Regions from separate parts of the Streptomyces sp. 12E genome, predicted to be linked through region 2. Evidence: riboswitches for the same ligand, from Rfam matches in the RefSeq annotation. Region 2 holds a riboswitch; the other holds the start of a gene.
The links. A riboswitch is a leader RNA that binds a small molecule or an ion and turns the genes downstream of it on or off. The one in region 2 is predicted to bind thiamine pyrophosphate.
Positions count from the first base shown of each region.

Region 1: another riboswitch for thiamine pyrophosphate. It lies ahead of ACZ8ZB_RS24635 (thiamine ABC transporter substrate-binding protein); the one in region 2 lies ahead of thiO (glycine oxidase ThiO).

Region 1 covers NZ_JBVNCJ010000001.1:5,308,589-5,318,400, reverse strand. The annotation lists gene ACZ8ZB_RS24660 (LOG family protein) at 1-828, shown strand, start outside; gene ACZ8ZB_RS24655 (LAETG motif-containing sortase-dependent surface protein) at 976-1,668, shown strand; gene ACZ8ZB_RS24650 (maleylpyruvate isomerase family mycothiol-dependent enzyme) at 1,734-2,531, opposite strand; gene ACZ8ZB_RS24645 (ABC transporter ATP-binding protein) at 2,556-3,575, opposite strand; gene ACZ8ZB_RS24640 (ABC transporter permease) at 3,576-5,177, opposite strand; gene ACZ8ZB_RS24635 (thiamine ABC transporter substrate-binding protein) at 5,225-6,310, opposite strand; TPP riboswitch at 6,391-6,496, opposite strand; gene rlmN (dual-specificity RNA methyltransferase RlmN) at 6,521-7,627, opposite strand; gene ACZ8ZB_RS24625 (hypothetical protein) at 8,727-9,203, shown strand; gene ACZ8ZB_RS24620 (HDIG domain-containing metalloprotein) at 9,190-9,812, shown strand, end outside.
Region 2 covers NZ_JBVNCJ010000001.1:1,989,977-1,999,788, forward strand. The annotation lists gene thiE (thiamine phosphate synthase) at 1-251, opposite strand, end outside; gene ACZ8ZB_RS09350 (Rv2175c family DNA-binding protein) at 394-759, opposite strand; gene ACZ8ZB_RS09355 (NAD(P)/FAD-dependent oxidoreductase) at 837-2,078, opposite strand; gene ACZ8ZB_RS09360 (avidin-fold protein) at 2,107-2,448, opposite strand; TPP riboswitch at 2,500-2,611, shown strand; gene thiO (glycine oxidase ThiO) at 2,609-3,775, shown strand; gene thiS (sulfur carrier protein ThiS) at 3,772-3,972, shown strand; gene ACZ8ZB_RS09375 (thiazole synthase) at 3,976-4,770, shown strand; gene pknB (Stk1 family PASTA domain-containing Ser/Thr kinase) at 4,936-6,855, shown strand; gene ACZ8ZB_RS09385 (deoxyribonuclease IV) at 6,890-7,768, shown strand; gene ACZ8ZB_RS09390 (sulfite oxidase-like oxidoreductase) at 7,782-8,429, opposite strand; gene bfr (bacterioferritin) at 8,615-9,133, shown strand; gene ACZ8ZB_RS09400 ((2Fe-2S)-binding protein) at 9,154-9,390, opposite strand; gene ACZ8ZB_RS09405 (class II 3-deoxy-7-phosphoheptulonate synthase) at 9,535-9,812, opposite strand, start outside.

The sequences.
Region 1 (9,812 bases), 3.3 Mb from region 2:
GCCGACCTGTTCGCCTCGCTCGACAAGGGATACGAGGCGACCCCGGACGCGCTGGCCTACGCCTGGTTCCAGCGGACCAAGGCGGACGGCGACATCTTCGCCTCCATGCTGCGCGCGGTCCATGACGACTCCATGTCCGACGCCCTCGACGAACTCCTGCGCGGGGCAAGGGTCGTGGGCGTGATGGGCGGCCACGCGATGGCCCGCGGCACCGAGGAGTTCCGGGGCGCCGCCCGGCTCGGGCGGGCGCTGACCCACGCCGGTTTCACGGTGGCGACGGGGGGCGGCCCGGGCGCGATGGAGGCGGCGAACCTCGGCGCCTACGCGGCCCCGTACGACGACGCCGTACTGGACGAGGCCTGCGAACTCCTCTCGTCCGCGCCCTCGTTCACGCCGTCGGTCACCGACTGGGCGCGCGCCGCCTTCGAGGTGCGCACCCGCTGGCCGAAGGGCAACCACTCGATCGGCATCCCCACCTGGTTCTACGGCCACGAGCCGCCGAACGCCTTCGCCTCGCACATCGCGAAGTACTTCGCCAACGCCACCCGCGAGGACGGGCTGCTGGCCCGCTGCAACGCGGGCGTGGTCTTCCTGCCGGGCGCCGCCGGCACCGTGCAGGAGGTCTTCGACAACGCGACGCCGAACTACTACGAGTCGCGCGGTGAGCCCACGCCCATGGTGCTGGTGAACCGGGCGCACTGGACGGAGAGGCTGCCGGCCTGGCCGCTGCTGCGGTCGCTCGCCCGGGAGCGCTCGATGGAGGCCCGGATCGCCCTGGTCGACCGGATCGAAGAGGCTCCGGAGGCCTTGAAACGTCTGGGTGGTTAATAAGAAGGCAAAGCCCGGTGTCACTGTAGGCATATGCGTTGACACTACTTATGCGGCGCTTATAGACCTGGGAGCCGCATGGGGTGCTGATGTTGCGTCAGCGCCCCTTCAACCCCCCGCATTTGCACTCTTCCGTAAAGGACAAACGTGACAGTTCTGTCCGTATCACGCCGTACCGTCGCGCGCTCCGTGCGCGCCCTCGGTGTCGTCTCCGCGTCCGCCGCCCTCGCGATCGGCGTCGCCGGCAACGCGGCGGCCTGCGACATCACCGAGTTCTCGGCCGAGGCCAAGTGCGTCGGTGACAAGGGCGTCATCACCGTCACCGACAAGGACCCGGCCGGCGTCCCCGCCACCATCACCGTCTTCCTGCAGGACAAGCAGATCGGCGAGCAGGTGGTCAAGGGCACCGCTGAGGGCACCACCATCACCTTCGAGGAGGACTGGAAGCCGAACGCCGAGTACCGCATCCACGTCGACGCGAAGCCCTACGTCGACGCGGACATCAAGCCGAACCTGGTGACCCCGGCGACGGCCTGCACAACGCAGGAGGAGGAACCCCCGGCCGAGGAGGAGCCCGAGCCGACCCCGTCGGAGTCCTCCTCCACCCCGGCCGAGGAGGAGCCCGGCACGCCGACCCCGTCGGCGCCGGAGAGCGAGAGCACCGCTCCGGCGGACACCTCGAGCAACGCGCCGTCCCCGGCCGGTGAGTCGAACCTCGCCGAGACCGGCGCCAACTCCAACACCGGTCTGATCGCCGGTGTCGCGGCCGCCCTGGTCGCGATCGGCGGTGGCGCGGTCTTCTTCGGCATGCGCCGTCGCGGGGCGAACAGCCGGAGCTGACGCCGCACGGACACACGGGTGGCCCGTCCCCTCCCCGGGGGCGGGCCATCGCCGTCGCCGGCCGCTCAGCCGAACGTCGCCCGTTCCAGCCAGAACTCCAGCAGCTTCCGGTCGCCGAGCACGTCGAGCCCGGGGGCGTCCAGCGGCAGCCGGCGGTAGAAGGCGAGGAGCACGGAGGTGAGCGGGCCGCGCAGGGCGACCGTGGCCTTCTCGTGTCCATGGCGCCAGGAGACGCCCTCCTCGCCGAGCTCGATCACCCACTCCGTGCCGGCCCCCGCCCCTGCGTCGGTGGCGTGCAGATGGATGGTGCGCCGGGGCCCGCGCAGGTCGTGCACCGTGTCGTCCGGCAGCGTCCGCTGCGCCCACTCCACGATCTCCAGCCATTCGTCTACCGCGTCCGCGGCGACCTCGGGCGCGACCTCGTAGGGCAGTCCGGCGGCCAGGGTGGCGTCCGCGCGGTGGACGGTCACCTCGTGCGTCATGCGACGGGCCCAGAACCCGGCGTTGTGCGTCCCGGCCCAGCTCCACACCTTCGCGTCCGGACCGGCCTCGCGCAGCGCGCCGACGACCAGTTCGCCGGACTCCGCCAGCCAGGCGTCCAGCGCACCGGGATCGCCCCACGCCTCGGGCCCGCCGAATCCCGGCACCCGCTCCTCGGGGACCTCGTCCTCCGCCCCGGTGCGCACCATCAGCCCGGCCCAGCGCAGGGCCCCGCCGACATGCCGTACGAGCTGCTCCAGGGACCAGTCGGGCGTGGTGGGCACGGTGCCGGACAGGTCGGCGCCGGACGTGACGACGGTCCGCAACTGCCCTGTCTGACGGGCGATCTCTTGGCAGTAGTGGTCGTGCGCGAGTCGAGTCATGCCGCACACCCTAGGGAGCCGTGCTCATCCCAGCACCACGATTTCCGCCGCGTCGAACTCCACCCCGACCTCGTCCCCGACCTCCGGCGCGGCCCTGAGCGCGCAGGCCGCCTCCAGGCGGGGGGCGTCCTCGGGCTGGAGGCGGACGGCGACGTGCGTGCCGCGGAAGGTGCGCGCGGCCACCGTGCAGCGCAGGCCCTCGCCGGCCGGGACCAGCCGGACGCCGGCGGGCCGGACGAGGAGCGTGCGGGCGCCCTGGGGGGCGCCGTCCGGCACGGGCACCTTGCCCCAGGGGGTCACGGCGACGCCGTCCGCGACCGTCGCCCCGACGACGTTCTCGAAGCCGAGGAAGCGGGCCACGAAGGCGTCGGCCGGACGCTGCCACACCTCCAGCGGCGTCCCCGACTGGGCGATCCGTCCGTCCCGCATCACCACGACCCGGTCGGCCAGCGCGAACGCCTCGCCCTGGTCGTGGGTCACGGCGAGCACGGTGGTGCCCAACCGGCCGAACAACTCCCGCAGCTCGACGACCAGCCGTTCCCTCAGCGACCGGTCGAGCTGCCCGAGCGGCTCGTCGAGCATCAGCAGCCGGGGGCTCGGCGCGAGGGCGCGGGCCAGCGCGACACGCTGCTGTTCCCCGCCGGACAGCGCGGCGACGGCGCGTCCGCCCGCCCCCGGCAGACCCACGAGGTCCAGCAACTCCCGTACGCGGTCCGACTGCTCGGTGCGCGACGCGCCGTGCATCCGCAGTCCGAAGGCCACGTTGCCGCCCACGTCCCGCTGCGGGAAGAGCTGGTGGTCCTGGAACATCAGGCCGACCCCGCGCCTGTGCGCGGGCACCCCCGCCTGGTCGTGCCCGTCGAGCCGGATCCGTCCGGAGTCGAGGGGCTGCAGTCCGGCCACCGTCCGCAGCAGCGTCGACTTGCCGCTGCCGCTGGGGCCGAGCACACAGACGATCTCGTGCTCGGCGACCTCCAGGTCGACGGCGTCCAGCACCGCCCGCCCGCCGAAGCGGACGGTCACGCCCCGAAGGCTCAGCAGCATCTAGAACTCCCCGGTCCGGTCGGTCCGCAGCCGCTCCAGCACCAGCAGCGCCACCGCGCACACGATCATCAGAATTGTCGACAGGGCCATCGCCTGCCCGTAGTTGAGGTCCCCGGGCCGTCCCAGCAGCCGTGCCACGGCGACCGGCAGGGTGGGATTCTCGGGCCGCGCGATGAACACCGTCGCCCCGAACTCCCCGAGCGACACCGCGAAGGCGAACCCGGCCGCGATCAGCAGGGCCCGCCGCACCATCGGCAGGTCCACCTCCCGCCACGCCCGCCACGGCGACGCCCCGAGCACCGCCGCCGCCTCCCGCAGCCGTACGTCCACGGCCCGCAGCACCGGCAGCATGGTCCGTACGACGAAGGGGACGCCGACCAGCGCCTGGGCGAGCGGGACCAGGATCCAGGAGGCGCGCAGGTCCAGCGGCGGCTCGTCCAGGGCGATCAGGAAACCGAAGCCGACGGTCACCGCGGACACCCCGAGCGGCAGCATCAGCAGCGCGTCGAAGCCGCGCACCAGCCGTCCCGCGTCCCGTCGGGTCAGCGCGACGGCGGCGAGGGAGCCGACCAGCACGGCGATGGCGGTGGCGGCGACCGCGTACTGCAGCGAGTTGCCGACCGCCTCGATCGGAGCGGCCAGGAACACTCCCCCGTCGTCCTCGGTCAGCGCCCGGTAGTAGCCCAGGCCGGCGGCCCCGAAGGATCGCTGCACCAGGACCGCGAGGGGCAGCAGGATCAGTACGGCGACGGTGGCGACGACCGAGCCCAGCAGCGCCCACTGTCCGCCGCCGCGCGGCCGGCGTGCGGTCACCGAGGCGTCCACCAGCCGCAGCGCGGTCTCCCGGCGCCGTACGGTCCAGGCGTGCAGGGCGAGGATCGCGCCCACGGCGACGAACTGGATCATCGTCAGGACGGCGGCCGTGGACAGGTCGAAGATCTCGGAGGTCTGCCGGTAGATCTCCACTTCGAGGGTGGAGAAGGCCGGCCCGCCGAGGATCTGGACCACGCCGAAGGAGGTGAAGGTGAACAGGAAGACCATCAGCGCGGCGGCGGCCACGGCGGGCGCGAGCGCGGGCAGGGTGACGGTGCGCCAGGCCGCGAACCGCGAGGCGCCGAGCATCCGCGCGGCCTCCTCCTGCCGCGGGTCGAGCTGGGACCACAGTCCGCCCACGGTGCGCACGACGACGGCGTAGTTGAAGAAGACGTGCGCGAGCAGGATCGCCCACACCGTGGTGTCCAGCCGTGCGCCCCACAGTTCGTCGAGCAGCCCGCCGCGTCCGACGAGCGCCATGAACGCCGTGCCGACGACGACCGTCGGCAGTACGAACGGCACGGTGACCACGGCCCGCAGCACCTGTTTGCCGGGGAAGTCGAAGCGGGCGAAGACGTACGCGCCGGGCAGGGCGATCAGCAGGGTCAGGGCGGTGGAGACGAGGGCCTGCCAGGTGGTGAACCACAGGACCTGACGGACGTCGGACTGCGCCAGGACGTCCCCGATCCGCCCGAGCTGCCAGCTCCCGCCGGTCTTCAGCCCGCGCGCGACGATCGCGGTGACGGGGTAGGCGAAGAAGACGGCGAAGAACGCGACGGGCACGGCCATCAGACCGAGCCGCGCCGCGCTCCCGCGCCGCCTGGCCGCGGTGCGCCTCACTTCAGTACGAGCGAGGTCCACGTCTTGACCCACTGGTCACGGTTGGCGGCGATCTTCTCCGGGTCCATGGTCTGCGGGTCCTTCGCCTGCGGCCCGAACTTCACGAACTCCTGGGGCACCTGGGCGGCCTCCCGCACCGGGTAGACGAACATGTTGAGCGGCATGTCGTCCTGGAACGTCTTGCCGATCAGGAAGTCGAGCAGCGCCTTGCCGCCCTCGGGGTTCTTCGCGTTGCTCAGCAGCCCCGCGTACTCGACCTGGCGGAAGCAGGTGCCCTCCGCGACGCCGGTGGGGGCGGTGTCCGGCTTCGGGTCGGCGTAGACGACCTCGGCGGGCGGCGAGGAGGCGTACGACACCACCAGCGGCCGGTCGGCCTTGGCCTGCTTGCCGCCGGCCGAGCCGGAGAACTCCTCGTTGTAGGCCTGCTCCCAGCCGTCGACCACCTTCACGCCGTTGGCCTTGAGCTTCTTCCAGTACTCCGGCCAGCCCTCGTCCCCGTACTTCGCGGCGGTGCCGAGGAGGAAGCCGAGGCCGGGCGAGGAGGTGGAGGCGTTCTCGACGACGAGGAGGTCCTTGTACTCGGGCTCGATCAGGTCGTCGAAGGTCTTCGGCGGGGTCAGGTCGTGCTCGGCGAACCACGCCTTGTCGTAGTTGACGCAGACGTCGCCGGTGTCGACGGGGGTGACCCGGTGCTTGTCCTCGTCGACCCGGTACTCGGGCAGGACCAGGTCCGCGTCCTTCGCCTCGTACGGCTGGAACAGCCCGTTGTCGAGGGCGCGGGACAGCAGGGTGTTGTCGACGCCGAAGAAGACGTCGCCCTGGGGGTTGTCCTTGGTCAGGATGGCCTTGTTCACGGCCTGCCCGGCGTCGCCGTCCTCGAGGACCCTGAGCCTGTATCCGGACTGCTTCTCGAAGGCGGCGACCACGTCCTTCGACACGGCCCACGAGTTGTGGCTGACGAGGGTCACGGTCCCGGACCCGCCGCCGCTGCCGTCGGCGTCGTCGCCGGACGACCCGCACGCGGACAGCGTGACCAGCCCCAGCCCGACGGCCAGGACCGTGACCTTCTTGGTGATGCCCACTTGATTCCTCCTGGAGTGACCAGGAAGAGACGCGGCCCTGCCCGGGACCCCTCCGCGGGGTCCCGGGCAGGGCGCAACAGCTCGAGTGATGACCGATCTCCCTACCCAGAATGACCTGGGCCAGGTTCGGAGGGTCTGCGGCCGGTGCCGCACTCTCAGCGCTGTGGCGCTCCCCTGTCGGAATATGAAGATGTGCTTACGCGAGTCACATTACCGCTCGCTCGCGGCGAGCTGACCACACGCCCCGTCGATCTCCTGCCCACGGGTGTCCCGGATCGTCACCGGCACACCGTGCGCGGCGATCGCCTCCACGAACGCCTTCTCGTCCTCGGGACGGGAGGCGGTCCACTTGGAGCCGGGCGTGGGGTTGAGCGGGATGAGGTTGACGTGCACCGGCCGGCCCTTGAGCATCCGTCCGAGCCGGTCGCCCCGCCAGGCCTGGTCGTTGATGTCCCGGATCAGCGCGTACTCGATGGACAGCCGCCGCCCCGACCTGGCCGCGTACTCGAACCCGGCGTCCAGCACCTCGCGCACCTTCCACCGCGTGTTCACGGGGACGAGGGTGTCGCGCAGCTCGTCGTCGGGGGCGTGCAGCGAGATGGCGAGCCGACACTTGAAGCCCTCGTCGGAGAACCGGTGGATGGCCGGCACGAGACCGACGGTCGACACGGTGATCCCGCGCTGCGACAGCCCGAGCCCGTCCGGCTCGGGGTCGGTGAGGCGACGGATGGCTCCGACGACCCGGTTGTAGTTGGCGAGCGGCTCACCCATGCCCATGAACACGATGTTGCTCAGCCGCGCCGGGCCACCGGGCACCTCTCCGTCCCTCAGCGCCCGCATCCCGTCCACGATCTGGTGCACGATCTCGGCGGTGGACAGGTTCCGGTCGAGGCCGGCCTGCCCGGTCGCGCAGAACGGGCAGTTCATGCCGCAGCCCGCCTGGGAACTGATGCACATGGTCACCCGGTCCGGGTAGCGCATCAGCACGGACTCGACGAGCGTGCCGTCGAACAGCTTCCACAGCGTCTTGCGGGTGGTGCCCTGGTCGGTCGACAGGTGCCGTACGACCGTCATCAGCTCGGGAAGCAGCGCGTCCCGCAGTGCGGCACGGGAACCGGCGGGGATGTCGGTCCACTGCTCCGGTTCGTGCGCGTACCGCGCGAAGTAGTGCTGCGACAGCTGCTTGGCGCGGAACGGCTTCTCACCGACCGCGGCGACCGCCTCCTTGCGCTCGGCGGGCGTGAGATCGGCAAGGTGCCGCGGCGGCTTCTTGGCTCCGCGCGGCGCGACAAAGGTGAGTTCTCCGGGCTTAGGCATGGCAGTACCAGTGTCGCAGATCCAATCGGGTGACCTGCGGCTGTCGGCATCTGTACCTGTCGCCGACGGTCGTCATCTGTGGTCTCCGATCCCCTTCGGACGGCCCACAGACGGCCCGGCCATGGTGAGTGTGCGCTGAGACTCGGCCGACCGCGACTGTTCGCGCCTGTTGGTGTCCGCCCCTGGTGTGGGTCGCCACACGAGGGCTGACAAGGTACATCCCCATCGAGAAGGCTCGGCAGAGTGCTTCAGTGCGCTCAGGAGGCCCCTAGATCATCCCGTGCGGCTGCGAGGAAGTCGGCATAGCGTTCAGTGAAGGCTCCGTAAGCCCGGAGGGCGTGGTTCTGATCTGGTTCCCTGCCAGTGGCTAGCGCGGTTGCTGCGGCTCGGGTCGCTCGGTCTACTTCCCAGGATGCTGCCAGCAGGCTCACCGCTGCTTCATCAAGAGCTGTGGGCCCAACCAGGGTCAGGCTGCCGTGCATGTCAGCGAGCTGGCCGACTGCTTCGTAGACTTCGTCGGTCATTGCGTCATCGGGTGTGTCGAGACCGTCACGAGCCTTCGCTCCGACTGCTTGAGCTGCGGCGATGTACGCCGCGTAAGCCACCCTGCGCTGTTCTCGTAGCCAGTGCGCGTGTTCGGTCGCAGCCTGGTCCTGGACCTGCTGCCGCAGAGCGCGCACTGGTTTCCGCTCCGACTTTCGCTCCCCTCACAGCCGCCAGTCCGCCGGCCACTGCGCCGCCGAGTGCGCCAACCATGCCCGCCACGCCTGCAATGACCGCAGCGACACCCTGATCCATAACCGCTCATCCAACGTCCCCTTCAGGCTGATGCCAAGGTCGGCGGAGTCCTGACAGGGCCTTGAAAACCGTCGTGGCAGCGATGTCACCGTGGGTTCAAATCCCACCGCCTCCGCTGCCTCAACAGTGAGAGTGGCCTCTGACCTGGACGTTTGGTCAGGGGCCGTTCTGGTATCCGGCTACTGTGACTGCCCGGTGTTCCCCGTGGGTCCCCGCTCGATCGGGCACGGGAAGGGCACGCTTCTCACCACCCTGCCGGTAAGTCCTCGGCGTGGCTCAGCGGCAGCGGCAAGATGGCCGCGTGGTCGACGATGAGAACACGGGCTTCAGCCTGCTACGGGGTGCGACAGGCTTCTGTCAGCCGAAGGACGGTCCACTCCCCGAAACCGATATGCGGGCTTTCCGAAGCGGTCTGTACGCAGCCGCCCGCGCCGCCGGAGGCAGGGTCGGCAAGATCGAGCCGCAGGCGTACCCTCGCACGTTCCACACCGCGTCGGTCGTCGATGGCACGGGCGAGTGCGCCCTTCTCTGTCACGCGTATCACCCCTGGATCGCGTTCACTCAGGGACGCGGGGACTGGCTCAGCAACGACTTCGTCACACCGCCGCCCTGGGCCAGCACCTTCGCACACGCCGGATTCGTGGTGCTTGATCGTGAACAGCTCACCACACCTCTTTCCGACGTGGACACCGCGGGGCTTACACAGGGCGAATGGCGTGAAATTCACTATTACGGCATCACCACGTTGGGTGGGGTGATCTTCAATGCATGGGATTGATGAACTAGGTTCGCGGCCTGGTCGGTGGGGGCGTGCCTGCTCGCCAGCCCGCACCCTTGAACGGACCTCATCCCACACTCGCCCCAGCTCCCATCCCGTCTGCCGTCGACCCACACACCGTGGAGCGGGCGTGGTTCCTGGCGTCCAGGTGGAGCGCGCCGCTGTACGAACGACCTGGACGCCAGGGGCCGCGTCTGCTCGGCTCTGCCTGGGTCGGCGGTGGACGGGAGGAGCTCCCCGCGCACGCCCCACGGGTCCGCAGTCGGCGACGGTGCCCCCTCCGCTCGGGAACCGCTGGCTGCACACCCAGGCCGTGGCCGCTCGGGCTCGCGAGGCTTCCGCGGCTGTGTCCGAGGCAGACCAGGACCTCCTCATCGCTGCCGCATGGCTGCATGACATCGGCTACGCACCCGAACTGCGTGACACCGGATTCCACCCCCTCGACAGTGCCCGACACCTTGCATCACCGGGTGCGCCGGCGCGCCTGGTCCGGCTGATCGCCCATCACTCCGGAGCCGTGTACGAAGCGGAGCAGCGCGGACTCTCGGCAGAGCCGGCCGTCTGCGAGCGGGAAGAATCGCCGGTCCTGGACGCCCCTGATCTTCGCCG
Region 2 (9,812 bases):
GCGGCGTGGGCGACGTCCGCGCGGTCGTTGACCGCGAGCAGCTTGCCGTGCCGGGCGCAGGCGTCGGCGAGGACCGCCAGGTGCTCCAGCTCCTCGCCGGCCTCCATGCCCTTGTCCCGCAGCTGCACGACGTCGACCCCGCCGGCCAGGACCGCGTCCAGGAACTCCGGGAGATCGCCCTGCCGCGTGCGGGCGTCGGTGCACAGGTAGAGCAGGGCGTCGGCGAGCCGGGCGCGAGCGGTGACGGTCATGCGAGGGTCCCCCCGGGGTGTCGGCGGCGTACGGGCCCGGCGGGCCCGCCGCAGGGGACCCTATGCCGCCGGCTCGGGTGCCCCCGGGCCGGGGCCCGTGCCCCGGCCGGTGGTGTTCGGGTGGGTGGACGGTCGGGTCCGGTCAGACCGCGAGTGCCTGGGCCCGGCGCTTCACCTCCGTGCCGCGGTTCTCGCTGAGCGCCTGCGCGGGCGTGCCCGGCAGGGTGGGGTCAGGGGTGAAGAGCCATTCCAGCATCTCCTCGACCGTGAAGCCGTCGTCCCGCAGGAGCGTCAGGGTCCCGGTCAGCCCCTTGACGACCTTGTCCCCGTCGATGAAGGCGGCGGGCACGTGCAGCGCGCGGTTCTCCCCCCGGCGTACGGCGATGAGCTGGCCCTCCTTGACCAGCTGCCGGACGCGCGTCACCTCGACACCGAGCATCTCGGCGATGTCGGGGAGGGTGAGCCAGGCGGGGACGAGAGCATCGATCTTTGCGTCAATCTCGGTCACGGGACAAGCGTGCCATCTGCCACTGACAGTCGGAAGTCAGCCCCGCCCGCCCGGGCGGACGCGCCGGACCGGGAACGTCACGCCGTCGCCGACTTCAGGGGCCGCGCCGGGTCCGCCAGCAGCTCCGCGTCCATCGCCGTGCCCGCCTCGATCAGCCTGCGCCCCTGCGCCAGGTCCCGGGGCCGCCCCACCGCGAGCAGCGCGACCGGGCGGGACCCCCGCAGCCAGCAGACGCTCCACGCCGCCTCGGCGGGGTCCCCGCGCCACACCATCCGGTCGGCGTCCGCGTGATGCCCCGCGTACTGCACGAAGCGCCCGAACTGCTCGGACCAGAAGTACGGCACCGGGTCGTAGACCGCCGGTTTCCGGCCGGTGGACGCGCCGAGGATGTTCTCGGCGACCGTGCGCGGCCCCTGGAGGGCGTTGTCCCAGTGGTGGACCAGCAGACGCTCGCCGTAGCGCCCGGACGGGAAGGACGCGCAGTCGCCGACCGCGTACACGTCCGGCAGGGAGGTCGCCAGACGGCGGTCGGCGACGACCTCCCCGTGCGCCCCGAGCTCGATCCCGGAGCCCGCCAGCCAGGCGGTGGCGGGCCGGGCCCCGATGCCGACGACCACGGCGCCCGCGGGCAGCCGCGCGCCGTCGTCCAGGACCACGGCGCCGGGTTCGACGCGCTCCACGCGCGTACGCGTGCGCAGCGTGACGCCCGCCTCGGCGTACCAGGCCGCCATCGGGGCGGCCACCTCGGCCGGCAGCACCCCGACGAGCGGCCGCTCCTCGGCCTCCACCACGGTGACCGCGCAGCCCGCCTCGCGGGCCGCCGTGGCGAACTCCGCGCCGATCCAGCCGGCGCCGACCACCACGACGTCGTGCCGCCGCGCGAGCACCGGCCGCAGTCGCGCGGCGTCGTCCAGGGTGCGCAGCAGGTGGACGCCCGGGACGCCCTCCGCGCCCGGCAGCCGGACCGGTTCCGCACCGGTGGCGACCACCAGGACGTCGTACGGGACGGGCCCGGCCTCCGTGTCCAGTTCGTGGTCGGCGGGGCGCAGGCCGAGCACCTCGCAGCCGAGCCGCAGCTCGACGCCGGCGTCCTCGAAGTCGACGTCGAAGGCGGAGCCCTCGGCCTTGCCGAGCAGCACCGCCTTGGACAACGGCGGCCTGTCGTACGGCTGGTGGGGTTCCGCACCGATCAGGATCACGGTGCCGGTGAAACCCTGCTCCCGCAGGGCGAGGGCGGTCTGCACGCCGGCCATGCCCGCGCCCGCCACCACCACCCGCCGCGGCTCGGACCGTCCCGGTCCCTGCGTCTGCTCGCTCACCCGATCACCTTAGACACCTGGCCCGGCATCACCGGTCCAGCTGCTCCACCACGCTCGTCCCGCCGCCCGGCTGCGACTCCCACTCCCAGCTCTCCTCCAGCCGCACCCGTCCGTCGGGCAGCTCCACGACCGTCGACACGCAGTGCCCCGAGGAGGTGGTGCCGTCCCGCTTCAGCTGCACGTACCGGAAGTCCAGCCGGTCCCCCGCGCGGGTGCCCACCAGGTGCCCGCGCACCACGTCGCCGCCCTCGTACTCGGCCCAGATCTCGCCGGCCCGCTCGTGGTAGACGAAGCGGGTGCGGGTGCCGACCTGGCCGGGGGCCTGGTCGGCCACGGGGGCGAGGACGAGTCCGTCGAGCGAGCGGGCCACGGTGGGGCTCCCTTACGAGTGCGATGCGCCGGGGGCTAGGGTGGCCAACGTACAAGCACTCGCGGGAGCCCGGACGCACCGGGCTGAGAGGGAGGCTGGCGGCCTCCGACCGTACGAACCTGATCCGGGTCATGCCGGCGAAGGGAGGGGCAGGACGCCCATGTCACCCACGCGCACCTCGGACGTCCTCGTCGTCGGGGGCGGGCTCATCGGACTGGTGACGGCCTGGCGGGCCGCGCAGCGCGGTCTCGGCACGGCCGTGGTGGACCCCGAGCCGGGCGGCGGCGCCGCGCGGGTGGCCGCCGGGATGCTGGCCGCCGTCACGGAACTGCACTACGGCGAGGAGACCCTGCTCGGTCTGAACCTCGCCTCCGCGCGGCGCTACCCCGACTTCGCGGCCGAGCTGACCGAGCTGACCGGCCACGACCTCGGCTACCGCGCGTGCGGCACGCTCGCCGTGGCGCTGGACGCCGACGACCGCGCCCACCTGCGGGAGCTGCACGCCCTGCAGCAGCGGTCGGGGCTGGACTCGCAGTGGCTGTCCGGGCGGGACTGCCGGCGCCTGGAGCCGATGCTCGCGCCGGGCGTGCGCGGCGGCCTGCGGGTGGACGGCGACCACCAGATCGACCCGCGGCGGCTGGCGGCCGCGCTGGTCACCGCCTGTGAGCGCGCGGGCGTGACCGTCCACCGCGCGCGGGCCGAGCGGCTCGTCGTCGCGGGAGGCCGCGCGACGGGCGTCGTCACGGCCGACGGCGACGGACTCGGCGCCGGGCAGGTGGTGCTCGCCGCGGGCAGCCTCAGCGGGCGGCTCGCGGGCGTCCCGGCGGACGTGCTGCCGCCCGTGCGTCCCGTGAAGGGGCAGGTGGTGCGGCTGACCATGCCCGCGCGCCACGGTCCCTTCCTGAGCCGGACCGTGCGGGCCGTGGTGCGCGGCAGCCACGTCTACCTGGTGCCGCGCGAGAACGGCGAGCTGGTGATCGGGGCGACCAGCGAGGAGATGGGCTGGGACACCACCGTGACCGCGGGCGGCGTGTACGAGCTGCTGCGCGACGCCCATGAGCTGGTCCCCGGCATCACCGAGCTGCCGCTGACCGAGACCCTGGCGGGACTGCGCCCCGGCTCCCCCGACAACGCGCCGCTGCTCGGCCCGACGGAGCTCGAAGGGCTGCTGCTCGCCACCGGCCACTACCGCAACGGTGTCCTGCTGACGCCGGTCACCGGCGACGCCATGGCGGAGGTCCTGACCACCGGCGCCCTGCCGGAGGTGGCCCGCCCCTTCACCCCGCGGCGCTTCGGCGCCGCCGTCCGCACGGAGCAGCCCGCATGAACATCTCGGTCAACGGGGAGCGCCGGGAGTTCGCGCCCGGCACGGCTCTCGACCTCGTCGTGAAGTCGCTCACCGAGGCGCCCTCGGGGGTGGCCGCCGCCCTCAACGAAACCGTCGTCCCGCGCGCGCAGTGGCCCGCCACGCCCCTCAGCGAGGGGGACCGCGTGGAAGTCCTGACCGCCGTCCAGGGAGGCTGACCCATGGCCGACGATCCGTTCCTCCTCGGCGGTACGTCCTTCACGTCCCGCCTGATCATGGGCACCGGCGGGGCGCCGAGCCTCGATGTGCTGGAGCGGGCGCTGGTGGCGTCCGGGACGGAGCTGACGACCGTCGCGATGCGGCGGGTGGACCCCTCGGTGCACGGGTCCGTGCTGTCGGTGCTGGAGAAGCTGGGCATCCGGGTGCTGCCGAACACGGCGGGGTGCTTCACCGCCGGGGAGGCCGTGCTCACCGCACGTCTCGCGCGGGAGGCGCTCGGCACGGACCTGGTCAAGCTGGAGGTCATCGCCGACGAGCGGACGCTGCTGCCGGACCCGGTCGAGCTGCTGGACGCGGCGGAGACGCTGGTCGACGACGGGTTCACGGTGCTTCCGTACACGAACGACGACCCGGTGCTGGCGCGGAAACTGGAGGAGGCCGGGTGTGCGGCGATCATGCCGCTGGGGTCGCCGATCGGGTCGGGGCTGGGGATCCGCAATCCGCACAACTTCGAGTTGATCGTGGAGCGGGCCGGTGTGCCGGTGATCCTGGACGCCGGGGCGGGTACCGCGTCGGACGCGGCGCTGGCGATGGAGCTGGGGTGCGCGGGGGTGATGCTGGCGTCGGCGGTCACCCGGGCGCAGGAGCCGGTGCTCATGGCTTCCGCGATGCGGCGCGCGGTGGAGGCGGGGCGGCTGGCGCGGCTGGCGGGGCGGATTCCCCGGCGGTGGTTCGCCGAGGCGTCGTCCCCCACGGAGGGCATGGCCGTGCTGGATCCCGAGCGGCCCGCGTTCTGACGGTGAGGAGGCGTGGGCCGGACCGGGCGGGTCACGCCGCCCGGCGCCCGCGGGGCGCCGGGGGAGGCATGACTGTGCGCGGTCACGCGGTGCGCACGTCACAGGTCCGCTGCAACGGACGGTGATCGGGGCGGGGGTGTCGGTGGGGACTCGTAGACTCGGGGCGTGGACACGACCCTTCAGGACCCTCTGGTCGGGCAGGTGCTCGACGGCCGGTATCGCGTCGAGGCGCGGATCGCGGTCGGCGGGATGGCCACGGTCTACCGGGCCGTGGACACCCGCCTGGACCGCGTCCTCGCGCTCAAGGTGATGCACCCCTCCCTCGCGGCCGACGGCTCGTTCGTCGAGCGGTTCATCCGCGAGGCGAAGTCGGTCGCCCGGCTGGCCCACCCGAACGTGGTGCAGGTCTTCGACCAGGGCACCGACGGGGCGTACGTCTATCTGGCGATGGAGTACATCGCCGGCTGCACCCTGCGCGACGTGCTGCGCGAACGCGGGGCGCTCCAGCCGCGCGCCGCGCTGGACATCCTGGAGCCGGTGCTGGCCGCGCTCGGCGCCGCGCACCGGGCCGGGTTCGTGCACCGTGACATGAAGCCCGAGAACGTGCTGATAGGGGACGACGGCCGGGTCAAGGTCGCCGACTTCGGGCTGGTCCGCGCCGTGGACTCGGTGACGAACACCACGGGCACCGTCCTGGGCACGGTCTCGTACCTGGCCCCGGAGCAGATCGAGAACGGCACCGCCGACCCCCGTGTGGACGTCTACGCCTGCGGCATCCTGCTGTACGAGATGTTGACCGGCGAGAAGCCGTACGACGGCGACTCCCCCGCGATCGTGCTCTACAAGCACCTGCACGACGACGTGCCGGCCCCGTCGGCCGCCGTGCCCGGCCTGGCGTACGAGCTGGACGAGCTGGTCGCGTCGGCGACCGCGCGCAACCCCGAGGTCCGTCCGCACGACGCGGTGGCGCTGCTCGCGCAGGTCCGCGCGGGGCGCGGCCGGCTCACCGACGAGCAGTTCGACGCGGTGCCGCCGCAGGCGCTGGCGTCGGAGCACGACAACGCCGAGGACCGTACGAGCGTCATCCCGCGCTCCCTGGCCGTCCCCCGCCCGCTGCCCGTCGACGAGGACCGGGCCGCGGACCCCGTGCACCGCACCAGCCGGTTCCGGTCCCCGCCGCCGCCCCGGCGCCGGACGACGCTGCGGCGCGGGCCGATGGCGATCGTCGTGGCCGTGCTGCTGGTCCTCGGGACCGGCGCGGGCGTCTGGTACATCAACTCCGGCCAGTTCACCAAGGTCCCTCCGCTGCTGGGGAAGACCGAGCAGGAGGCCCGGGAGCGGCTGGCGGACGCCGGGCTGGACACCGGCCGGGTGGAGGAGGCGTACAGCGACACCGTGGAGCGGGGCACGGTGATCAGCACCGACCCGCGGACGGGCACCCGCATCCGCGGCGACGACTCGGTGTCGCTGACCCTCTCCAAGGGCCCGCAGACCGTGCGGGTGCCCGACCTCGACGGCTACCCGCTGGACAAGGCGCGGGACCTGCTCGAGGACGACGGCCTGGAGCCGGGCATGGTGACCCGGGAGTTCAGCGGGACCGTGGCCCGGGGCTCGGTGATCTCCACGAAGCCGGGCAAGGGCACCGAGGTCCGCGCGGGCTCCGCCGTGGCGCTGACCGTGAGCAAGGGCAGCCCGGTGGACGTGCCGGACGTGACCGGTGACGACGCGGAGGACGCCCGCGCGGAGCTGGAGGAGGCCGGTCTCAAGGTGAGGATCGCCGCCGGGCGGGTCAACTCCGGGCACGACGCCGGCCGGGTGGCCCGGCAGACCCCGGGCGCGGGACGGCAGGCCACCGAGGGCGACACCGTGACGCTGACCCTGTCCAAGGGCCCGGAGATGGTCGAGGTGCCGGACGTGACCGGTGACAGCGTGGACGAGGCCGAGGAGAAGCTGAAGGACGCCGGGTTCGACGTGGACGAGGACCGCGGACTGCTCGGACTGTTCGGCGACACCGTCAGGGGCCAGTCCGTGGAGGGCGGGGACACCGCGCCCAAGGGCTCGACGATCACCCTTGAGATCCGCTGACGGACGGGGCCGGCGCGCGTGGCACCCTTGACGGGTGAAGAGTCACCTGTCCGGCCCCGCCCGCAACCCGGTCGGCGGCCATGTGCCCGTGGCCGGCGGCCTGCACTCCGTCGGTCTGTCCTACGCCCGTGAGCTGGGCGCCGAGACCGTGCAGGTCTTCGTCGCCAATCCGCGCGGCTGGGCCACTCCGGCCGGCAATCCGAAGCAGGACGAGGCGTTCCGCGCGGCCTGCGCGGACCGGTCGATCCCGGCGTACGTACACGCCCCGTACCTGATCAACTTCGGCTCCCACACCGAGGCGACCGTCGAACGGTCCGTGGAGTCGCTGCGGCACTCGCTGCGGCGCGGCCGGGAGATCGGCGCGCTGGGCGTGGTGGTGCACACGGGCAGCGCGACCGGCGGGCGGGAGCGGCCGGTGGCGCTGAAGCAGGTGCGGGAGCACATGCTGCCGCTGCTCGACGAGCTCACCCGTGACGACGACCCGTTCCTGCTGCTGGAGTCGACGGCGGGACAGGGTTCCTCGCTGTGCTCACGGACCTGGGACTTCGGGCCGTACTTCGAGGCGCTGGACGCCCATCCGAAGCTGGGCGTCTGCCTGGACACCTGCCACATCTTCGCGGCCGGCCACGACCTGACCGGGCCCGACGGTATGCACCAGACGCTGGACCTGCTGGTGGACACGGTGGGCGAGGGCCGGCTGAAGCTGATCCACGCCAATGACTCCATGGACGTGGTAGGCGCCCACAAGGACCGGCACGCGAACATCGGCGCGGGGCACATCGGCGAGGAGCCGTTCCGGGCGCTGATGACGCACCCGGCGACCGAGGGCGTACCGCTGGTCCTCGAGACGCCCGGCGGCAGGGAGGGGCACGCCGCGGACGTGGAGCGGCTGAAGAAGCTGCGGGGCTCGTGACACCGCGGGGCGGTCAGAGCTCGGGGCCCTCCCCGGGCTCCTCCTGGTAGGAGTAGCGCTGCTCCTTCCAGGGGTCGCCGACGTTGTGGTAGCCGCGCTCCTCCCAGAAGCCCCGGCGGTCGGCGGTCATGTACTCCACGCCGCGCACCCATTTGGGGCCCTTCCAGGCGTAGAGGTGGGGGACGATCAGCCGCAGCGGGAAGCCGTGCTCGGCGGTGAGCAGCTCGCCGTCCTTGTGGGTGGCGAAGAGGGCGCGCTCGGAGGTGAAGTCGGCCAGCCGAAGGTTGGAACTGAATCCGTACTCCGCCCAGACCATCACATGGGTGACGTCCGGCGCGGGCGGGGCGAGGTCCACGACGGTGCGTGCCGGGATCCCGCCCCACTCGGCGCCGACCATGCTGAACTTGGTGACGCAGTGCAGGTCGGCCTCGACGGTGGTGTACGGCAGGGCCGTGAACTCCTCGTGGTTCCAGCGGTGCTTCTCACCGTCGGCGGTGGCGCCGAAGACCCGGAACTCCCAGCGCTCGGGCCGGAACTTGGGGACCGGTCCGTAGTGCGTGACCGGCCACCCCTTCTGCAGTCGCTGCCCCGGCGGGAGCTCGAACCGCGCCGCTCCTGCTGATGCGCGCTCCCCCGATTCGCGTTCCGCCGGCTGACCCATGTCTCCATCCTGACAGACCGGTGGCGATGCCCCTGAACCGGGCCCGTCAGATTCGGTCAAAGAAGTACATACGCTAATAAATACTCACTTACTTACTAAGTGAAGACTTACTGGACGATCCTCCCGGCCGGTGGAATCATGCGCTCCAACCCGCCAGTTCCCCCCGCGCGGAAGGAGCCCACGCGATGCAGGGCGACCCCGAGGTCATCGAATTCCTGAACGAACAGCTGACCGCCGAGCTCACGGCGATCAACCAGTACTTCCTGCACTCGAAGCTGCAGGACCACAAGGGCTGGACGAGACTCGCCGCGTACACGCGTGCCGAGTCCTTCGACGAGATGCGGCACGCCGAGGTGCTCACCGACCGCATCCTGCTGCTCGACGGCCTGCCGAACTACCAGCGGCTGTTCCACGTCCGGGTCGGGCAGACCGTGACCGAGATGTTCCAGGCCGACCGGGAGATCGAGCTCGAGGCGATCGACCGGCTGCGCCGCGGGGTGGAGGTCATGCGCACCAAGGGCGACATCACGTCGGCCAACGTCTTCGAGGCGATCCTCGCCGACGAGGAGCACCACGTCGACTACCTGGACACCCAGCTGGACCTGATCGAGAAGCTGGGCGAGTCGCTGTACCTGTCGACGGTCATCGAGCAGTCCCAGCCCGACTCGTCGGGTCCGGGGACGAGCGGTTTCTCAACGCACTAGGACGACCCCGCAGGACGGGACTAGGCGGCTTCCGGGACCTGCGCCGTGAACGGCGGCTCACCCTGGTCGACGAGCTGCCGGCGCGGACGGGAACCGCGGCCGAGCAGCGCCTGGATGCGCCGTACGCAGCCGCCGCAGTCGGTGCCGGCCTTGCAGGCGGAGGCGATCTGCCGGGGCGTGCACGCTCCGGCGTCCGCGTGACTCCTCACCTGTTCCTCGGTCACACCGAAGCAACTGCAGACGAACACGCGGTTCACCTCCCGGGAAGGTACTGGGCCGAGCCGTCCCGACCCCTGATCGGTGAGGCTAACCTAACCTTACCTGCCGCCCGAAACGCACAGAAGAGGGGCGGGGCGCGATCCCCTGTGATGCACGCCCCACCCCTCGTCCGGTCCCACCTGCTACTGGTCGCGGTACATCTCCGCGACGAGGAACGCCAGGTCGAGCGACTGGCTGCGGTTGAGCCGCGGGTCGCAGGCCGTCTCGTAGCGCTGGTGCAGATCGTCGACGAAGATCTCGTCGCCGCCGCCCACGCACTCGGTGACGTCGTCGCCGGTGAGCTCCACGTGGATGCCGCCCGGGTGCGTGCCGAGACCCTTGTGGACCTCGAAGAATCCCTTGACCTCGTCGAGCACGTCGTCGAAGCGGCGGGTCTTGTGGCCGGAGGCCGCCTCGAAGG